DNA from 3 places in the Micromonospora aridisoli genome. Region 3 is predicted to be linked to each of the others. Evidence: riboswitches for the same ligand, from Rfam matches in the RefSeq annotation. Region 3 holds a riboswitch; each other region holds the start of a gene.
What was found. A riboswitch is a leader RNA that binds a small molecule or an ion and turns the genes downstream of it on or off. The one in region 3 is predicted to bind cobalamin.
Positions count from the first base shown of each region.

Region 1: linked by a shared signal. The riboswitch ahead of SM447_RS20580 ((2Fe-2S) ferredoxin domain-containing protein) and the one ahead of SM447_RS14285 (ribonucleoside-diphosphate reductase subunit alpha) in region 3 are both predicted to bind cobalamin.
Region 2: linked by a shared signal. The riboswitch ahead of SM447_RS20610 (VWA domain-containing protein) and the one ahead of SM447_RS14285 (ribonucleoside-diphosphate reductase subunit alpha) in region 3 are both predicted to bind cobalamin.

Region 1 is NZ_JAXCFK010000009.1:278,474-284,628, reverse strand. Features, by position in the region: gene SM447_RS20590 (precorrin-8X methylmutase) at 1-615, opposite strand, end outside; gene SM447_RS20585 (sulfite reductase subunit beta) at 648-1,526, opposite strand; cobalamin riboswitch at 1,574-1,755, shown strand; gene SM447_RS20580 ((2Fe-2S) ferredoxin domain-containing protein) at 1,879-2,532, shown strand; gene cobN (cobaltochelatase subunit CobN) at 2,529-6,125, shown strand; gene cobF (precorrin-6A synthase (deacetylating)) at 6,122-6,155, shown strand, end outside.
Region 2 is NZ_JAXCFK010000009.1:286,478-292,632, reverse strand. Features, by position in the region: gene cobC (Rv2231c family pyridoxal phosphate-dependent protein CobC) at 1-265, opposite strand, end outside; partial or broken gene SM447_RS20620 (cobyrinate a,c-diamide synthase) at 326-1,654, opposite strand; gene cobO (cob(I)yrinic acid a,c-diamide adenosyltransferase) at 1,648-2,262, opposite strand; gene SM447_RS20610 (VWA domain-containing protein) at 2,262-4,268, opposite strand; cobalamin riboswitch at 4,315-4,459, opposite strand; gene cbiE (precorrin-6y C5,15-methyltransferase (decarboxylating) subunit CbiE) at 4,530-5,738, shown strand; gene cobM (precorrin-4 C(11)-methyltransferase) at 5,735-6,155, shown strand, end outside.
Region 3 is NZ_JAXCFK010000005.1:501,672-507,826, forward strand. Features, by position in the region: gene SM447_RS14280 (ribonucleotide-diphosphate reductase subunit beta) at 1-328, opposite strand, end outside; gene SM447_RS14285 (ribonucleoside-diphosphate reductase subunit alpha) at 370-2,730, opposite strand; cobalamin riboswitch at 2,875-3,078, opposite strand; gene SM447_RS14290 (MBL fold metallo-hydrolase) at 3,227-4,012, opposite strand; gene SM447_RS14295 (AAC(3) family N-acetyltransferase) at 4,261-5,010, shown strand; gene SM447_RS14300 (winged helix DNA-binding domain-containing protein) at 5,048-6,145, opposite strand.

The DNA of each region.
Region 1 (6,155 bases), on a different contig from region 3:
TGCGAGGGCGTTGAGGGCCGAGGCGGCCATCGCCGAGCCGCCGCGGCGGCCGGTGACGACGAGGTACGGCACGTCGAGGTCCGGGTCGTCGCAGGCAAGGTCGATCAGCGCCTGCTTGGCCTCGGCGGCCCCGACGAAGCCGACCGGAGTGCCGATGACCGCAGCCGGCCGCGGTGCGCCGTCGTGCAGCATCTCCAGCAGGTGGAACAGCGCGGTCGGCGCGTTGCCGAACGCGACGACGGCGCCATCGAGGTGTTCAGCCCACAGCGAGACGGCGGCGGCCGAGCGCGTGGTCGACCAGGCGCGGGCGATGCCGGGGACGCGGGCGTCACGCAGCAGGCAGCGGACCTCGTTGTCGCGCGGCAACCTGGCCCGGGTCACGCCCGATGCGACCATCTGCGCATCGGTGAGGATCGGGGCGCCCGACTGCAGCGCCGAGCGGGCCGCGGCGACCAGCGCCGGGTGGATGACCAGGTCGCGAGCCAGGTCGGTCTGCCCGCACGCGTGAATCATCCGGACCGCGACTTTCTCCGCGTCGACCGGGATGCCCGACAGGTCGGCCTCGGCGCGGATGGTCGCGAACGAATCGACGTAGATCTGCGCGCCGTCGGTCACGTAGTCGTAGCGGCGTGTGGGCGGGGCGAGGGTCATGCGTTCTCCAGGTCGGGCACGATCAGGGTGCGCCACGGCGTGACGACGACGTGCGGGGTGCCCCAGGCGACGATCTCGTTTACCAGGCGCCGGTCCAGGCCGCTGCCGGGCACGGCGAGGTGCAGCGCGTGGCGCCCGTCGTCCTGGGTGATCATGCCAAGGGTCGGCGGGCCGGTGGCCACCCGGGTGCCGGGGAGGGCCGCGACGCGGTTGCCCAGCAGGGTTTCACCGCCTGCGGGCAGCTCGTCAACATGCCACGGGGACCCCGGCTGCGTTCCGGCGGCCTCGACGAAACGAGCGGCGAGCCTCGTCAGGGCCGGCGCGGCACGGTCGAGGGCCACCACTTCGCCCCAGTCCGAGCGGCCGGCACGGATCTGGGCATGGTCAGCGTCGACGGCGACCAGACCGAGGTCGAGGTCCCGGCCGGCCACATCACCGCGCCCGTCGTCGAGGACGAACAGGAACCGGCCGGGCAGTTCGACGAGACCGGCCTCGGCGCACACCAGTTCATCGAGCTGGCGTACGACCGGCCGCAGGTCGACCCGTCCACCGACCCGTCCGGTCAGCGGAGAGACCATGATGTTGCGCACCCGCTCGTGGGACGGCGACGGGATCAAATCCGTGGACATCACCGCATCGACGACCGGGTCGGGCAGAAACCCGCCGTCGTGGTCAAAGCCCCGCAGCTGGAGGTTGGCGCGGCTGGTCAGGCGTATCGCACCGTCGCCGTGCTGCTCGGCCACGTCCGTCAGGGCCACGAGCGCGCCGGTGGGAAGGATTCCCCCCGGCAACCGTACGCGGATCAGTGCGCCGTCCTCGGCGATCCACGGCCGCAGCAGGCCCGGACACAGGTCGCGTCGGGTGCGTGGAGTCATGGCGTCATGGTGCCAGGATCCGGCTGTTTCCTGCCTGACGGCCGGGCTGCTACGGTCCTCTCGCCAGTCGAACTCAGCGATGAGCCAGGGAACCCGGTGCGAATCCGGGACTGACGCGCAGCGGTGTGGGTGACGGGCGGAGCACGACGCCACTGGACCGACCGGTCTGGGAAGGCGCTCCGTCCGGACGATCCCGAGTCCGAAGACCTGCTGGCCCTCACGGCACTCGCCGTCTGGTCTGACCGGGCTTCGCGAAACAGCCCCCGACCTCGTAAGGGGAACACGTGCGGGTACCTCCGTCCGCCGTCGAGCGGTACAACCTCATGGACCTGGCGATGGGGCAGCGGCAGCCGTGAGCGTGCTCGTCCATGTCGCGACGCTGCTGCAGGACGCCGCCCGCACCGACCAGTTGCACCGGCGTGCGCAAGCCGCCGGCGCCCAGCTGGCGTTCCTGCAAGGCGGTGACCCGACGCTGACCCACCTGCTCGATCGGCTGCACGCCGACGGCGTCCGTGCCATCCGGTTGGAGCCGGTGAGCACGGAGGAGCGTGCGGATGCGCGATCCTGGATCGGTCGGGTTGCCGGCCACTGGCACCGACAGCAGGTCGACCCGCCGGTGATCGAATTCGTCGGTCGCACCATCACCGGCGGCGAGGCGTCCCTCTCGTCACCGGCGTGGGAGCGGCCGCCGCGGTACCGGCATCACCTGTTGGTCTGTCGCGGCCCGCGGTGCAGCGCCCGCGGCGCGGACGAGACGTACCGCGAGATCCTCCGCTGCCTCGTGGTGACGGGCCTCACCGACACCGACGTCCTGATGGCACAGACCGGTTGCCTGTTCCCGTGCAACCACGGGCCGGTGGCCGTGGTGCATCCCGACGGCACCTGGTACGGCCCGGTGCGCACCGACAGCGCCGAGCGGCTGGTCCGCGAGCACCTGGGCGCCGGCCGGCCCGTCGACGACCTGCGCATCCCGAGCATGCCTGCGCCCATCGAAGGAGAAGCATGACCCGTATCGCTCTGATGTCGACTTCGGACACCGACCTGCTCTCGGCACGTGCCAGCGGGGCGGGCTACTCCTGGTTGAACCCCGCCCGGGCCACCGACGAGCGCCGCGACGCGCTCGTCGCCGACGCGGATCTCGTCGTGCTGCGAGTCCTCGGGTCACCCGAGGACGTTCGCGACCTCACCGCGCTGGTCCACGCGTCCGGCCGTCCCTGCGTGGTGCTCGGCGGTGAACGCACGCCCAACGCCGCCCTGATGGAGCTGTCGACGGTTCCGATCGGGGTGTGCGCCGAAGCTCACCGTTACCTCGCCGAGGGCGGCCCGGAGAACCTGCGGCAGATGCACGCCTTTCTCTCCGACACCGTGCTGCTGACCGGCGAGGGCTTCGATCCCCCGGCGGTGCTGCCCGAGTGGGGGGTATCCCGCAAGGCCACCGGCGACCGGCCGCGCGTCGGCATCGTGTACTACCGGGCCCATGAGGTGAGCGGCAACCGCGGCTTCGCCCACGACCTGGCCGACGCGGTCGACGCCACCGGCAAGGCCACCGGCGTCCCGCTCTTCGTGTCGTCGCTGCGCGCGGCCCCCGACGACCTGTTCGACGAGCTCGCCACCCTCGACGCGATCGTCGTCACCGTGCTCGCGGCCGGGGGCTCCAGACCCGCCACGGCCGGCGCCGGCGGGGACGACGAGTCGTGGGACGTCGAGCGGCTCCGGGCACTGGACGTCCCCGTACTGCAGGCACTCGCGTTGACCTCGACGAAGGCCGAGTGGGAGGCCTCCGACGACGGCGTCACCCCGCTGGACTCGGCCACCCAGATCGCCATCCCCGAGTTCGACGGCCGGCTGATCACCGTACCGTTCTCGTTCAAGGAGGTCGATGACGACGGCCTGCCCCGCTACGAGACCGACGCCGAGCGGTGCGCCCGGGTCGCCAACATCGCGGTGAACCACGCGCGGCTGCGGCACCTGGCGCCCGCCGAGCGCAAGGTCGCGCTCGTGCTGTCCGCCTACCCGACCAAGCACAGCCGGATCGGCAACGCCGTCGGCCTGGATACGCCCGTCTCCGCGATCCGGCTGCTGCGTCGCATGCGTGCGGCCGGCTACGACCTCGGCGCGCCCGGCGAGATCCCGGGCCTGGACCCGCTGCCGGCGGTCGAGGGCGAGGACGCAGACACCACGTCGGGCAACGCGCTGATCCACGCACTCATCGCCGCCGGTGGTCAGGACGAGGAGTGGCTCACCCAGGCTCAACTGAGCGAGTCCCACGTCCGCATCAGCCGCGAGGAGTACCTGCGCTGGACCGCGGACCTGCCCGCCGCGCTGCGCGACGCGATGACCGAGACCTGGGGTGCGCCGCCCGGCTCGCTGTTCGTCGACGACGCCGGCGACATCGTATTGGCGACCCTGCGCGCGGGCAACGTGGTGATCCTCATCCAGCCGCCGCGTGGCTTCGGGGAGAACCCGATCGCGATCTACCACGACCCGGGCATGCCACCCTCACACCATTACCTGGCCGCCTACCGCTGGCTCGAGAACGGCTTCGGCGCCGATGCGGTCGTTCACCTCGGCAAGCACGGCTCGATGGAGTGGCTACCGGGCAAGAACGCGGCGCTGTCGGCCGCCTGCGCCACCGACGCGGCCATCGGCAGCATGCCACTCATCTACCCGTTCCTGGTCAACGACCCCGGCGAGGGAGCACAGGCCAAGCGCCGCGCCCACGCCACGATCGTCGACCACCTGGTTCCGCCGATGGCACGCGCCGAGGGGTACGGCGACATCGCCAAGCTGGAGCAACTGCTCGACGAGCACGCCAACGTCGCCGCAATGGACCCGGCCAAACTCCCGGCGGTCCGCCAGCAGATCTGGACCCTCATGCAGTCCGCCCAGATGCATCGTGACCTGGGTCTGGAGGAGCGCCCCGGCGACGAGGAGTTCGACGACTTCCTGCTGCACGTCGACGGCTGGCTGTGCGAAATCAAAGACGTGCAGATCCGCGACGGGCTGCACGTCCTGGGCCAGGCACCGGTCGGCGAGGCCCGCGTCAACCTCGTGCTGGCCGTACTGCGGGCGACCCAGGTCTGGGGCGGGCAGGAGAAGGCGCTGCCCGGGCTGCGCACGGCGCTTGGCCTGACCGAGGACGCCCCACTCGCCGAGGTCGACGCGGTCGAGACCCAGGCGCGAGCCCTCGTGAGCGCGATGGAGAAGGCGGGCTGGGACGTCGCGGCCGTCGAGTCCGTGCATCAGGACCCGGTAGTGCGAAACGTCCTGCGGTTCGCCGCCGAGCAGGTAGTTCCCCGCCTGGCGGCCACGACCGACGAGCTGAGCAACGTGCTGCACGCCCTGGACGGCGGGTTCGTCCCGGCCGGCCCGTCCGGGTCCCCGTTGCGCGGCCTGGTGAACGTCCTGCCCACCGGGCGAAACTTCTACACCGTCGACCCGAGGGCGGTGCCCTCCCGACTGGCCTGGGAGACCGGCCAGGCGATGGCGGAGTCGCTCGTCGCCCGGCACCTGGCGGACACCGGTGAGCACCCTCGCTCCGTCGGCCTGTCGGTATGGGGGACCTCCGCCATGCGTACCTCCGGCGACGACATCGCCGAGGTGCTCGCGCTGCTCGGTGTTCGGCCCACGTGGGATCCTGCCTCTCGGCGGGTCAACGGCCTGGAGGTCATCGACCTGAACGAGCTGGGTCGCCCCCGCATCGACGTGACCGTCCGCATCTCTGGCTTCTTCCGGGACGCCTTCCCACACGTCATCGAGATCCTCGACGACGCGGTGCAGCTCGTCGCGCAGCTCGACGAGCCCGACGAGCTCAACTTCGTGCGCGCCCACACCCGCCAGGACCTGGCCGAGCACGGCGACCTGCGCCGCGCCACGACGCGGATCTTCGGCTCGAAGCCCGGCTCGTACGGCGCGGGGATCCTGCAGGTGGTGGAGTCCGGCACCTGGCGCGACGACGCCGACCTCGCCGAGGTCTACACCGCGTGGGGCGGCTTCGCCTACGGCCGGGGGCTGAACGGGGTCGCCGCCAGCGACGAGCTGCGCAGCAGCTACCGACGCATCGCGGTAGCGGCCAAGAACATCGACTCCCGCGAGCACGACATCGCCGACTCCGACGACTACTTCCAATACCACGGAGGCATGATCGCGACGGTCCGCGCGCTGACCGGGACCGAACCGAGAGCGTACGTCGGCGACTCGACGACCCCCGACGCCGTACGCACCCGCAGCCTGCAGGAGGAAACGAACCGGGTCTTCCGTTCCCGGGTGGTCAATCCACGGTGGATCGCCGCGATGCAGCGCCACGGCTACAAGGGCGCATTCGAACTCGCGGCGACCGTCGACTATCTCTTCGGCTTCGACGCCACGGCCGGTGTCGTACACGACTGGATGTACGAGTCGCTGGCCAAGGAGTACGTCCTGGACGAGACGAACCAGCAGTTCATGCGCCGGGCAAATCCGTGGGCGCTGCGTGGCATCGTGGAGCGGCTGACGGAGGCGGCCGACCGCGGCCTGTGGGCCGAGCCGGACGCCACGGTGATGGCCGAGATGGCGCGTGTGTACCTCGAGATCGAGGGCGATCTGGAGGACGCTTCATGACCCGTCGCCTCGCCCTGGTGGGGCTCGGAC
Region 2 (6,155 bases), on a different contig from region 3:
GGTGCTGCCACGGCCGGGCTCGGGCGACCAGGAAGAACGCCTCGGTGGCCCCGGCGGTGACGAGGACGTCATCGGGGCAGCGGTGGTGACGCCGTGCCACTGCCCGCTGCGCCACCGTGGTGTCGGGGTAGCTGGTGCAGGCGGCGATACCGTCACGCAGTGACTGGTCAAGCCAATCCGGCCTAGGCAGCCGGCTCCTGTCGTCCGCGAGGTCGAGCAGGTCGTTGCCGGTCTCGGCCTCCGTGTCGGCTGGCGGCGGGCACACCACTGACGCCGGCTCGGGCGGCACCGGGGCGCGCAGGGCGGGGCGGGATTGCGACGCGACGGCGTCGGCGAAGGATTGGGCGAGGTGAGGGTGACCGGCCCAGTGCACGTGCAGGTAGGAGGCGCTCAGGGTGGGGCCGGCGTAACCGACGGGCTTGGCGTCGACCGTCCAGGCCGGGCGGTCGCCGTGCACCGGGGCGACGGCCGTGCGGTGGAACTCGTGCGCGGTCGCGACGGTCCCGGCCGGCCCGAGGAGCTGGTCGTCGGCCAGGGCGGGCCGCCGGTAGGCCAGGGTGAGGCGCGGCGTCATCGCGGCGTCCGCGTCGAGGGCCCCCACCATGGGGTGGCCGTCGACGGTGTGGCACAGGTACAGCAGGCCGGCGCATTCGGCGACGGTCGGGACGCCGTCCAGCACGGCTTGGCGCAGCTCGGCGCGCAGGCTCGTGTTCGCGCTCAGCGCTGCGGCGTGTACCTCCGGGAAGCCACCGCCCAGGTACAGCCCTCGAGTGCCGCTGGGTAGGTGGGGGTCAGTCGCGGGATCGAAGGGGACGATGGCGCATCCCGCCGCTTCGAGCAGTTCGGTGGTCTCGGTGTAGCGGAAGGTGAACGCGCGGCCGGCCGCGACCGCCACCACGGGAGCCGTGCAGGACGAGCGGCGGACCTGCCGGCTGGGTTCCCAGGGTGCCGCCTCGATGCCCGGTGCGGTGCGCGAGATCTCCAGGACGGCGTTCAGGTCCACGTGCGCCGCGACCTGCTCAGCGAGCCGGCCGAGCGAATCGGCCGCCGTGTCGCGTTCGGCGGCCGGAACGAGCCCGAGGTGCCGTGAGGGGGCGCTGACTCCCTGGTCACGCCGGAGGATGCCCAGGACGGGGATGCCAATGGAATCCACGGCCCGGGCGACCTCGGCGGCATGGCGGGGGGAGCCGGCCTTGTTGAGTACGACGCCGGCGATCGTGACGCCGGGCTCGAAGGTCGCCATGCCGTGCACGACCGCGCCGACGCTGCGTGCGGCGTGCGAGACGTCCACGACGAGGACGACCGGCGTTTGGGTCAGCGTCGCGACGTGCGCGGTCGAGGCGAACCCGTCGCCGCCGATCTGGCCGTCGAACAAACCCATCACGCCTTCGATGACCGCGATGCCGGCATCCCGAGCACCGTGCAGCAGCAGGGGCACGATGAGCGAAGGGCCGACCAGATGGGGGTCGAGATTGCGGCCGGGGCGGCCGGTGGCGAGGCTGTGGTAACCGGGGTCGATGTAGTCCGGCCCCACCTTGTGGCCGGAGACGACGTGCCCGCGGGCGGCGAGCGCGGCCATCAGCCCGGTCGCGACCGTCGTCTTGCCGTGCCCGGAGGCCGGTGCCGCCACGAGGACCCGTGGCAGGGTCACCATTCGATGCCCCGCTGGCCCTTCTGGCCCACGTCCATCGGGTGCTTCACATGCTGCATCTCGGTGACCAGATCGGCGACCTCCAGCAGGCGTGGATCCGCGTGGCGGCCTGTGACGACCACGTGCTGGGTTCCCGGGCGGTTCGCCAGGGTCTCGACGACATCGTCGACGTCCACCCAGCCCCACTGCATCGGGTAGGTGAACTCGTCGAGCACGTACAGGCGGTGCCGCTCGGCCTGGATGCGTCGCTTGACTTCGGCCCACCCCTCCGCTGCCGCGGCGGCGTGGTCTTCGTCGGTGCCGCTCTTGCGGCTCCATGACCAGCCCGAGCCCATCTTGTGCCACTCGACCGGGCCGCCTTCGCCGGTCTCCTCGTGCAGCCGGGCGAGGCGTTCGAGCACGGTCTGCTCGCCGATGCGCCACTTGGCGGACTTGACGAACTGGAAGACGCCGATATCCCAGCCCTGGTTCCATGCCCGCATCGCCAGGCCGAAGGCGGCGGTCGACTTTCCCTTGCCGTTTCCGGTGTGGACCATGAGCAGCGGCCGGTTGCGACGCTGCCGCGTGCTGAGCCCGTCTTCGGGCACGACGAGCGGCTTTCCCTGCGGCATCAGGCCACCGCCTCGCGCTGGGCGGTCGCGGCGTGCACCACACCGGTGAGACCGTCGGCCGTCACCTCGCCGAGTGGCACGTACTCGGCCCGTAGGTGGGCGGCGAGCTGAGCCGCCAACCCGAGCCGGAAGCGGCCTGTCTCGCAGTCGACGACAACGCTCTGCACGCCGGACGCGGCGAGGCGCCGGGCGTTGCGATGGGCACGCCCGAGCGCATCGGGCCCGGCCGTGGCCCGCCCGTCGGTGACCACCACGAGCAAGGCACGGCGCACCGGGTCGCGCAGCGTCTCCCGGCGCAGCACCCCCGCCGACTGCTCGAGGCCTTCGGCGAGTGGGGTTCGTCCGCCGGCGGGCAGCTGGGCCAGACGGCGTGCGGCGACGTCGACCGAGCCGGTCGGCGGCAACGTGACGTCCGCGGTCTGCTGGCGGAACGTCACCAGGGCCACCTTGTCACGACGACGGTAGGCGTCCAGCAGCAGCGCGAGGACCGCTGCTTTGACCTGCTCCATCCGGCGCCGTGCCGCCATCGAGCCGGACGCGTCGACACAGAGCAGGACGAGGTTGGATTCCCGACCGACGGTCTCGGCTCGACGCAGGTCGGCAGTGGACAGCACGAGGCCACGTCCGGCGGTGCGGCCACCACGGGAAACCTGGTGCGGTGCGGCGGCGGCGATGGTGGCGGGCAGGTGAAGCCGACCGGTGGTGGACCGGTCGCGTTTTACCCCGGCGACGCGGCCCTGCGGGGTACGCGCTTGCGAGCGGCGTCCGGACTGGCCTTTCCCGGTGCCGTGCACGACGAGCAGCCGGGCGCGTACCGGCTGGCCAGCCGGGGCGACCGTCTCGCTCGCCGGATCCGCCGGTGGCGCCTGCCGGCCGGGCTCGGCAGCGGAGCGCGAAAGGGACTCTGACGTGCCGTCCGCGGGTGCCTGTTCGGCCCGATCGTCGTGCCGCGTCCCGCCGGGGCCGTCACCCGGGCCGTCATCCTCGGGGCCGGGATCGTCGCGGCCGAGTAGCTGGTCGAGGCGTTCCTCGTCCAGGCCCGGCTCGTCGAACGGGTTGCGTCGACGCCGGTGCGGCAGGGCAAGCCGGGCCGCCACCCGGATATCCGCGCGGGTCACCTGGTCACGTCCCTGCCAGGCGGCGTGTGCGGCGGCCGTCCGGGCGGTCACCAGGTCGGCGCGGAGCCCGTCGACGTCGAACGCGGCACAGATCTCACCGATCGCCGTCAGCGTTTCCGTGTCGAGCGTCACCGCAGCCACCGAGCGTTGCGCTTCGGCCAGACGGGCGCGCAGCTGTGCCTGCGCGGGCGCCCAGGCAGCGGTGAACGTGTCGGGGTCGGCGTCGAAGGCCAGCCGGCGGCGAACGGCCTCCGCGCGCAGCGCCGGATCGCGCGGAGCGGCCACCTCGACGGTCAGGCCGAAGCGGTCCAGCAGTTGCGGGCGTAGCTCACCCTCCTCGGGGTTCATCGTGCCGATCAGCACGAACCGGGAGGCGTGTTCGACGGAGATGCCGTCGCGTTCGACACTTACCCGCCCGGTGGCGGCGGCGTCCAGCAACAGGTCGACCAGGTGGTCGTGCAGCAGGTTCACCTCGTCGACGTAGAGCAGGCCGCGGTGGGCACGAGCCAGCAGACCCGGCTCGAAGGCGACGACACCGTCGCGCAGCGCGGCGTCGAGTTGAAGGGAGCCGGTCACCCGGTCGTCGCTGGCACCGATCGGAAGCTCCACGAGCCGAACCGGGCGCTCGACGACTCGTGCGCTCGGCTTGAACGGTCCGTCGGGAGACAGCTCTGCGGAATTGTCCGGGTCGACGGAGAAACGGTCGCCCTCGAAGACCCGGACGGCTGGCAGCACGTGGGCCAGTGCCCGGACGGTGGTGGTCTTGGCGGTGCCCTTCTCCCCACGGACCAGGACACCGCCGATGAGCGGGTCAATGGCGACCAGGGTGAGGGCGAGGGTCATGTCGTCAGAGCCGACGACGGCACAGAAAGGGTACTGCGCTGGCATGTAGGGCTCCCGCTCGATCTGCCATGGCGGTCCACGTCGCGGTCGCGTCGCGGTTCGGATCGAGGCCGGTCTTCGGACTTCCCCGGTCTGTGCCGGGGTCACCGCAGCGGGCCCTGTGCCGGACTTTCACCGGCTTCCCAGATTCTCCCCGTAGCCGTCGGCCGTGGGGCACCTCGAACCTTCGCCAGCCACCCTAGACGCTGTCCTGTCGGTCTAGGCAAGGGTCCAGGTCCGGAACACGCGGGGTTAAGGTTCACCCCCATGAGCGCGCACGTCACCGTCGTCGGGCTCGGAGCCGACGGTTGGGTGGGTCTGGCCGAACCGGCCCGAGCACTGGTACGCGGCGCGGCGACCCTGCTGGGCGGCCGCCGGCACCTCGAGTCGATGCCTGCGGTCAATGGGCAGGACCGGGTCGTCTGGCCCACCCCGCTCCGCGAGAGCCTCGCCGGCATGTTGGCGGCCCGCCGCGCGCCGATCGTCGCCCTGGCCTCGGGGGACCCGCTTCTGTCCGGCATCGGCACGACGTTGCTGGATGTCCTCGGTGCCGAACGGGTGACGGTCGTGCCGGCGGTGTCATCGGTCGCTCTCGCACGGGCGAGGCTGGGCTGGCCGGCCGAGACCACGACGGTGATCAGCCTGGTGGGCCGGGACACCCGGCTGCTCGTGCCGGCCCTCGCCGCAGGCCGCCGGCTGCTGGTGCTGTCCAGTGACGAGTCGACGCCCGCGGCCGTCGCGGGGTTGCTCGCGGAACACCGCTGGGGTGACTCGCGGCTGGTCGTGCTCGGGGACCTGGGGTCGCCGACGGAGTCGCGGGTGGAGGCGGTGGCGCGCAGCTGGAATGTCGCCGGTGTGCCGAGGCTGAACATCGTGGCCGTGCAGGTCCGGGGGACCGGGCCGGGGTGGGCGACCGGAGGAGTGCTGCCGGACGAGGCGTTCGAGCACACCGGGCAGATCACCAAGCGCGACCTGCGTGCCAGCGCGCTGGCGCGGCTGTCGTCCGCACCCGGGCAACTGCTGTGGGATGTCGGTGCCGGCAGCGGGTCGATCGGGGTGGAGTGGATGCGCGCGTGGCCGACAGCCCATGCGGTCGCGATCGAGCCACGTGCCGATCGGGCCGCCCTGGTTCGTGCCAACGCGCAGCGCCACGGGGTGCCCTCGCTCGAAGTGGTCCAGGCAAGGGCGCCCGACGCACTGCGGCACCTGCGACGTCCCGACGCGGTGTTCGTGGGTGGGGGCGCGACGACGCCGGGGGTGCTGGACGGCTGCTGGGCGGCGTTGCGTCCCGGCGGGCGGCTCGTCGTGCACGGCGTCACGGCCGAGACCGAGGCCGTCCTGCTGGAGCGTTACCGCCGCCACGGCGGCGAGCTGGTACGGCTGCACGTCGAGCGAGCCGAACCGCTCGGCCGTTTCACCGGCTGGTCGCCGGGGCGGGCGGTCAGCCAATGGTCCATCACCAAGGGAGCGTCATGACCGTCCACTTCGTCGGGGCCGGACCCGGCGCCGCCGACCTGCTCACGCTACGGGCCGTGCGGCTACTGAACGCTGCCGACGTCTGCCTGTACGCGGGCACCTATCTGGACGCGGAAGTGCTCGGACACTGCCGCCCGGACGCCCGCCTGGTGGACACCCAGCACCTCGACCTGGACGAGATCACCGCCCAGCTGATCCGGGCGCACGCCGGAGGCCTCGAGGTGGTCCGACTGTGTTCCGGGGACCCGTCGCTGTACTCGGCCGTCCACGAGCAGGCTCGCCGGCTCGACGCGGCCCAGGTGCCGTGGGACATCACCCCCGGCGTGCCCGCCTACGCCGCGGCCGCCGCCATCGTGGGTGCCGAGCTGACCGTTCCCGAGCTGGCCCAGTCCGTTGTGCTCACCCGCGCCCAGGCCC
Region 3 (6,155 bases):
CGAGGAGGTTCAGGTAGAACTGGACGTGCACCGCCTCCTCGAACAGTTGCCGGGACAGGTAGAGCCGGCCCTCCGGGGAGTTGACGTGCTGATAGAGGTTGAGCACGAGGTTGTTGGCGACGATGGTGTCGCCGGTGGCGAAGAACGCGACGAGCCGCGACACCAGATGCTGCTCCGCCGGGGACAGCCTGGCCAGGTCGGCGAGGTCGGAGTGCAGGTCGACCTCCTCGACCGTCCAGGTGTTCTTGATCGCGTCCTTGAACCGGTCGAAGAACTGCGGGTAGCGCATCGGCCGCAGCGTGAGATCCATGCCGGGGTCGAGCAGCATGTGCCGCTGCCCCGCGCTGGTGCTGGTTTCGGAAACAGTGGTCACTGGCACGCCTCGCAGCTCTCGGGGTTCTCCAGGGAGCAGGCCAACGCCTCGTCGTCGCTCACCGCGACGACCGGCTTGATGGCGACGGTGGCCTGCTGGATCCGGGTCGCCGGACGCGACCGCAGGTAGTAGGTGGTCTTGAGCCCGGATTTCCAGGCGTACAGGTACATCGAGGAGAGCTTGCCGATGGTCGGAGCGCTCAGGAACAGATTCAGCGACTGCGACTGGTCGATGAAGGGCGCACGGGCGGCGGCTAGATCGATCAGCGCCCGCTGTGGCAGCTCCCACGCGGTGCGGAACAGCTCCCGCACGTCCGCGGGCAGCTCGGCGATGCCCTGCACCGACCCTTCGGCCCGCTTGATCTGCTCACGTACCGGTGCCGTCCACAGTCCGCGTGCCTTCAGCTCACCCACCAGGTAGGTGTTGATCTGGAGGAACTCACCGGACATCGTCTCGCGCTTGAACAGGTTGGACACCTGTGGCTCGATGCACTCGTAGCAGCCGGCGATCGACGCGATCGTGGCGGTCGGCGCGATCGCCACCAGCAGCGAGTTGCGCAGGCCGTGGGCGGCGATCCGCTCGCGCAGGGCGGCCCACCGTTGCGGCTGCGACACCTCCGCGCCCCACAGGTCCGGGTGCAGCTCGCCCTTCGCGGCGCGGGTTTCGGCGTACGCGGGATGCGGGCCGAAACGTTCGGCGAGCCCGGCGGAGGTCTCCAGCGCGGTCAGGAAGATCTCCTCCTGCACCCGGGTGGACAGTTCCCGCGCCCGCGCCGAGTCGAACGGCAGCCGCAGCGTGAACAACGCGTCCTGCAGGCCCATCAGCCCGAGCCCGACCGGACGCCAGCGCGGGTTCGACACCGCCGTCTGTTCGGCCGGGTAGTAGTTGATGTCGATGACCCGGTCGAGGAACACCACCGCGGTGCGTACCGTCTCGCGCAGCCGGTCCCAGTCGACGCCGTCGGCGGTGACGTGCGCGCCCAGGTTGACCGACCCCAGGTTGCACACCGCGGTCTCGGTGTCGCTGTTGACCTCGAGGATCTCGGTGCACAGGTTCGACAGGTGGATCGTGTTGCCGGGCGCGCCGGTCTGGTTAGACAGCCGGTTCGCCGCGTCCTTGAACGTCATCCACCCGTTGCCGGTCTGCGCGAGCGTGCGCATCATCCGCCCGTACAGGTCGCGGGCCTTGACCGTCCGGACGGCCTTCTTCTCCGCCGCCCGGTACGCCTCGTCGAACGCCTCGCCGAACAGGTCCGGCAGCTCGGGCGCGTCGGACGGGTCGATCAACGACCAGTCCTCGTCCGCCTCGACCCGCCGCATGAACTCGTCGGGAATCCAGTTGGCCAGGTTCAGGTTGTGGGTACGCCGGGACTCCTCGCCGGTGTTGTCCCGCAGTTCCAGGAACTCCTCGATGTCCGGGTGCCACGGCTCCAGGTACACGCAGGCGGCGCCCTTGCGACGGCCGCCCTGGTTGACCGCGGCCACCCCGGCGTCGAGCGTCTTGAGGAACGGCACGATGCCGTTGGACCTGCCGTTGGTGCCTCGGATCAACGCACCACGACCCCGGACCCTCGACCACGAGATGCCGATGCCACCGGAGAACTTCGACAGCTTCGCCACCTGGTGGTAACGCTCGTAGATCGAGTCGAGTTCGTCGCGCGGCGAGTCGACCAGGAAGCACGACGACATCTGGGTGTGCCGGGTGCCCGAGTTGAACAGCGTCGGTGAACTCGGCAGGTACGCCAGGCTGGACATCAGCCGGTAGAACCCGATCGCCTCACCCGGCGTCCGCGACAGTCCGCAGGCGACCCGCAGCAGCCAGTACTGCGGCGTCTCCACCACCAGGCGGGTCTGCGGATGCCGCAGCAGGTACCGGTCCGCGACCGTGCGCAGTCCGAAGTACTCGAAGCGCAGGTCACCGTCCGGGTCCACCGCGTCGTCGAGCTTGCGCGCGTTGCGGGCCACGAACGCCGCGGTCGCGTCCCCGATCAGCCCCAGGCCGTGCGCGTACCGGATCGACTGGCTGAAGCTCGCCACCTGCTGCCCGCGGACCTCCTTGTCCACGTAGGCGGCCAGCAGCCGCGCCGCCAGTTTCGAGTACTGCGGCTCCTCACCGATCAGCTCGGCGGCCGTCTGGATGGACAGTTTGTCCAGTTCGGCGGTGGTGGCACCGTCGTACAGGCCGCTGATGGTCTTCGTCGCCACCCGCAGTGGATCGACCTCGTCGAGGTCGTCCACCCACCGCTCCACCGCCCGGACGATCTTGTTGACGTCCACCGGTTCCGTGGCGCCGTCGCGCTTGCGGACCTGCATCACGTGCCGCCGCTGCTCCGACACACCTGGGTCGGACGTCGGCATCTCCCGCACGACCGTCACGTCTCTCTCCTCGCGCCGTCTGCTCAAGGGCCTCGAACGCACGGGAGGACGCCACGGGATCCGCGCGCAGGGCGCGGTCCGTCGAGGGCGTCGGCCGTCCCGCGCGGCCTACGGCCGCCGCCCGCGAGTGCGGGCGGCGTGCTGGCAGGTCTTCGGACTCGTGGGCGTGCTCGCGCTCCTACTGGCCGTCGCTTCCCAGGCCGGGGCCCAGTGCTGTGTGACGGCGGTCGTTCCCACTTACCGCTGCGGGGCAGTCCCGGACTCGCACCGGGTTCCCTGTTGCCTCGGCCGCCCCGGATGGGCGCCCGAACCAGCTACGGGTGACACCATATATGGGTCGCCCACCAACGCAAGACACCAGATGGTGTGCCGGCGTGTTCGTGCAACGATCGTCACACCCGAGGGGGTACGCGACCCGTCCCGTCCCGTGCTTGACCGATCGGCGGCCGGCAGGACGCCGGCTGACCGGGGCCGGGGATCAGTCGGCCGGCGCTGTCGGCAACGGCAGCCAGCGCAGCCGCTCGCCGAGCCCGTCCGGGGCTGCGGCGAAGGCACGCTCGACCGCCTGCCGACCCTGGGAGAAATGCGACCAGCCCTCGTAGTGCACCGGGATGATGGTGCGCGGCCGGACCAGCCGGCAGAGTTCCACGGCGTCGGCCGCGGTGAGGCTGTAGTGCAGCCCGCCGGTGATCGGGAACCGCACCGCGCCCAGGTGCAGCAGCACCGTGTCGACGGTCATCCGGCGCGACACCTCACGCACCCCGGGGTAGAGCACGGTGTCACCGGTGATCCAGAGGACGCCGTGCTCCTGACCGGCCCACTCCAGCGCGAATCCGATCACCTCACCGACGACGGGGCGGCTCAGCGCCGGACCGTGCCGGCACGGCGTCGCGGTGACCCTGAGGTGCGGGCGGTCCCCGTCCTCAAGCACCATCTCGTCCCAGGCCCGCAGCCCCCGGACCCGGCCGCCGAGACGACGGGCCCCGGACCGCGTGGTGACCACGACCGGAGCCTCGGCCAGCAGGTCCCGTCCCCGGTCGTCGAGGTTGTCGGCATGATGGTCGTGGCTGAGCAGGATCGCGTCCACCGGCCCGATCTCGTCCGGTCGCAGCGCCGGCCCGGTCCTCTTACGCGAGCTGGTGCCCCATCCGAACGAGTACCGGCGGCCCGGCGGGTCGAAGGTCGGGTCGGTGAGAATGCGCCAACCGGACACCTCGATGAGCGCCGTCGGGCCTCCGACATGGGTGACTCGAACGTCCTTCATACCCGACCCCGCATGGCTGCCCGACGACGCATCGGTCCGTCGACCGAGCCGGCTCGTCCCGGGACCGCGCGGCCGGCCCGATCGCGGTACCCAGTCTAGGGGTGCCGATGCGAGCTGGCCCTACCGTCCGGCCCCGGATCCGGGCGATGCCCTTTCACCCGGCACAGACAACCGTCGGCCCGCGACAGTAGGGTCTACTGATCGAGACTGATCTGCCGCGCACGCGCGCCGCACTCGCCGACGACCTGGTGTCGCTCGGGGTGCGACGCGGGTCGGTGCTGCTGGTGCACTCCTCCCTCAAGGCACTCGGCTGGGTCTGCGGCGGCCCGGTCGCAGTGGTCCAGGCACTACTCGACGCGCTGGGTCCCGACGGCACGCTGGTGGTGCCGACCCACACCCCGGACAACACCGATCCCGCCGGCTGGCGGCATCCGCCCGTACCGGAGTCGTGGTGGCCGATGATCCGTGAACACATGCCCGGGTTCGATCCGGCGGTCACGCCGAGCCGGTGGATGGGTGTGATCGCGGAGACGGTGCGTACCTGGCCGGGGGCATGCCGCAGCGACCACCCACAGGTGTCGTTCGCGGCCGTCGGCCCGGCCGCCGAATCCGTCGTGGCCGGGCATCGACTCGACGAGATGCTGGGCGAGCACTCCCCCGTCGGCGCCGTGTACCGGTTGGACGGTGACGTCCTGCTGCTGGGCGTCGGACACCGCAGCAACACCTCCCTGCACCTGGCCGAGTACCGGCTGCCCGACCCACCACGCAGGCGGGAAGGTTCGGCCATCCGCACTTCCGCCGGGCGAGCCTGGACGCAGTGGCAGGACGTCGACACCGACGAGAGCGACTTCGATCAGGTCGGTGACGCTTTCGACGGAACCGGCAGCGCCCGGACCGGGCAGGTGGGCGGCGCCGAATGCCGGCTGATGCGTCAGCGAGCGCTGGTCGACTTCGCCGTGGACTGGCTCACCACCCGTCGGAAGACCCGCGGGCGTTAGCGGCACGACGACGGTGTCACGGGCGTCATGATCATGCCTACGAGGCGTCCGTGATCGAAACCTGATTCGCGGATCGTGGCCGAGGCTCGAACATGCTCAGTAAGCTCTCGCCCTCGGCGACAACTGCATCGCGCTCGCCGGCCGCCAGAGCGCGCAACAGCGTGACCCGCAACGTAGCCACGCCGTCGTCGACCGAGACCGCCCAGGTGCCCGAGACCCGGCCATCGACCAGCAGGAGACGGGCACCCGTGACGCTCAGCCCGCGATGCTCGGCATCGATGACGCGGCTGCGGTCGTCGTAGCCGAGCACCGCGTTGTCGAACGCCGGCAGGAAGCGCGGCGGCGCCGGGGTCTCCGGATCGGGCAGCACACCGTCGGGCACGTCGAACAGCTCGCGGCCTCGCTCGTCGCGGAACGTCCGCAACGACGGCCGCAACCGTTGGACGGACTCCCGCAGCCCGCTCAACCCCGACCAGGCGCGGATGTCAGCGCTGGCCGCCGGGCCGAAGGCGGTCAGATAACGCAGGACCAGCGCATCGACGGAGGACGGCGACGGCGGCGCCAACGGACGGCCCAGCCACGCCTCGATCGTGGTGTTGTACGCGCCGGCGCGCTCACCCCAGACACCACGGGGCGGCACCTGCACGAGCGGCACGAGCGTGCTGAGCGCGTCACCCAACGAGCGCGGCTGCACCCCCGGCCAACGATCGGCGATCGCGCGGGCCGCCTCGGTCAGCAGGCGTGGCCGCTCCTCGAACAACGGCCTGCCCAGTCTCGTCAGCTCGTCGAGGTCGACGCCGGGCAGCGTCCGGCGCAGCGTCGACCACATGCGCGAGACCAGCATCGACTGGTGCACGGGTCGCAACGCGACACAGTCGCGTGCGGTCACCAGGTGCAGGGTGCGGCGCATCAGCAGCGTGCGGACCGCCCGGCGGCTCACCAGCAGCTCGGCCAGCGCCGACGGCTGGAAGCCGGCCAGTCGGCTCCACAACCCGACGTACGGCTCCAGGGGCTCCTGCGCCTGCAACCCCACCAGGCGCTCGAGGGCGTCGGTGACCGGCATGTCGTGCCGCCGCAGCAGGAGTTGGCGGGCCAGGAGCGCCCGGTTCAGCACACGGCGGTCGAGCACGCTCATGGCAGGGACG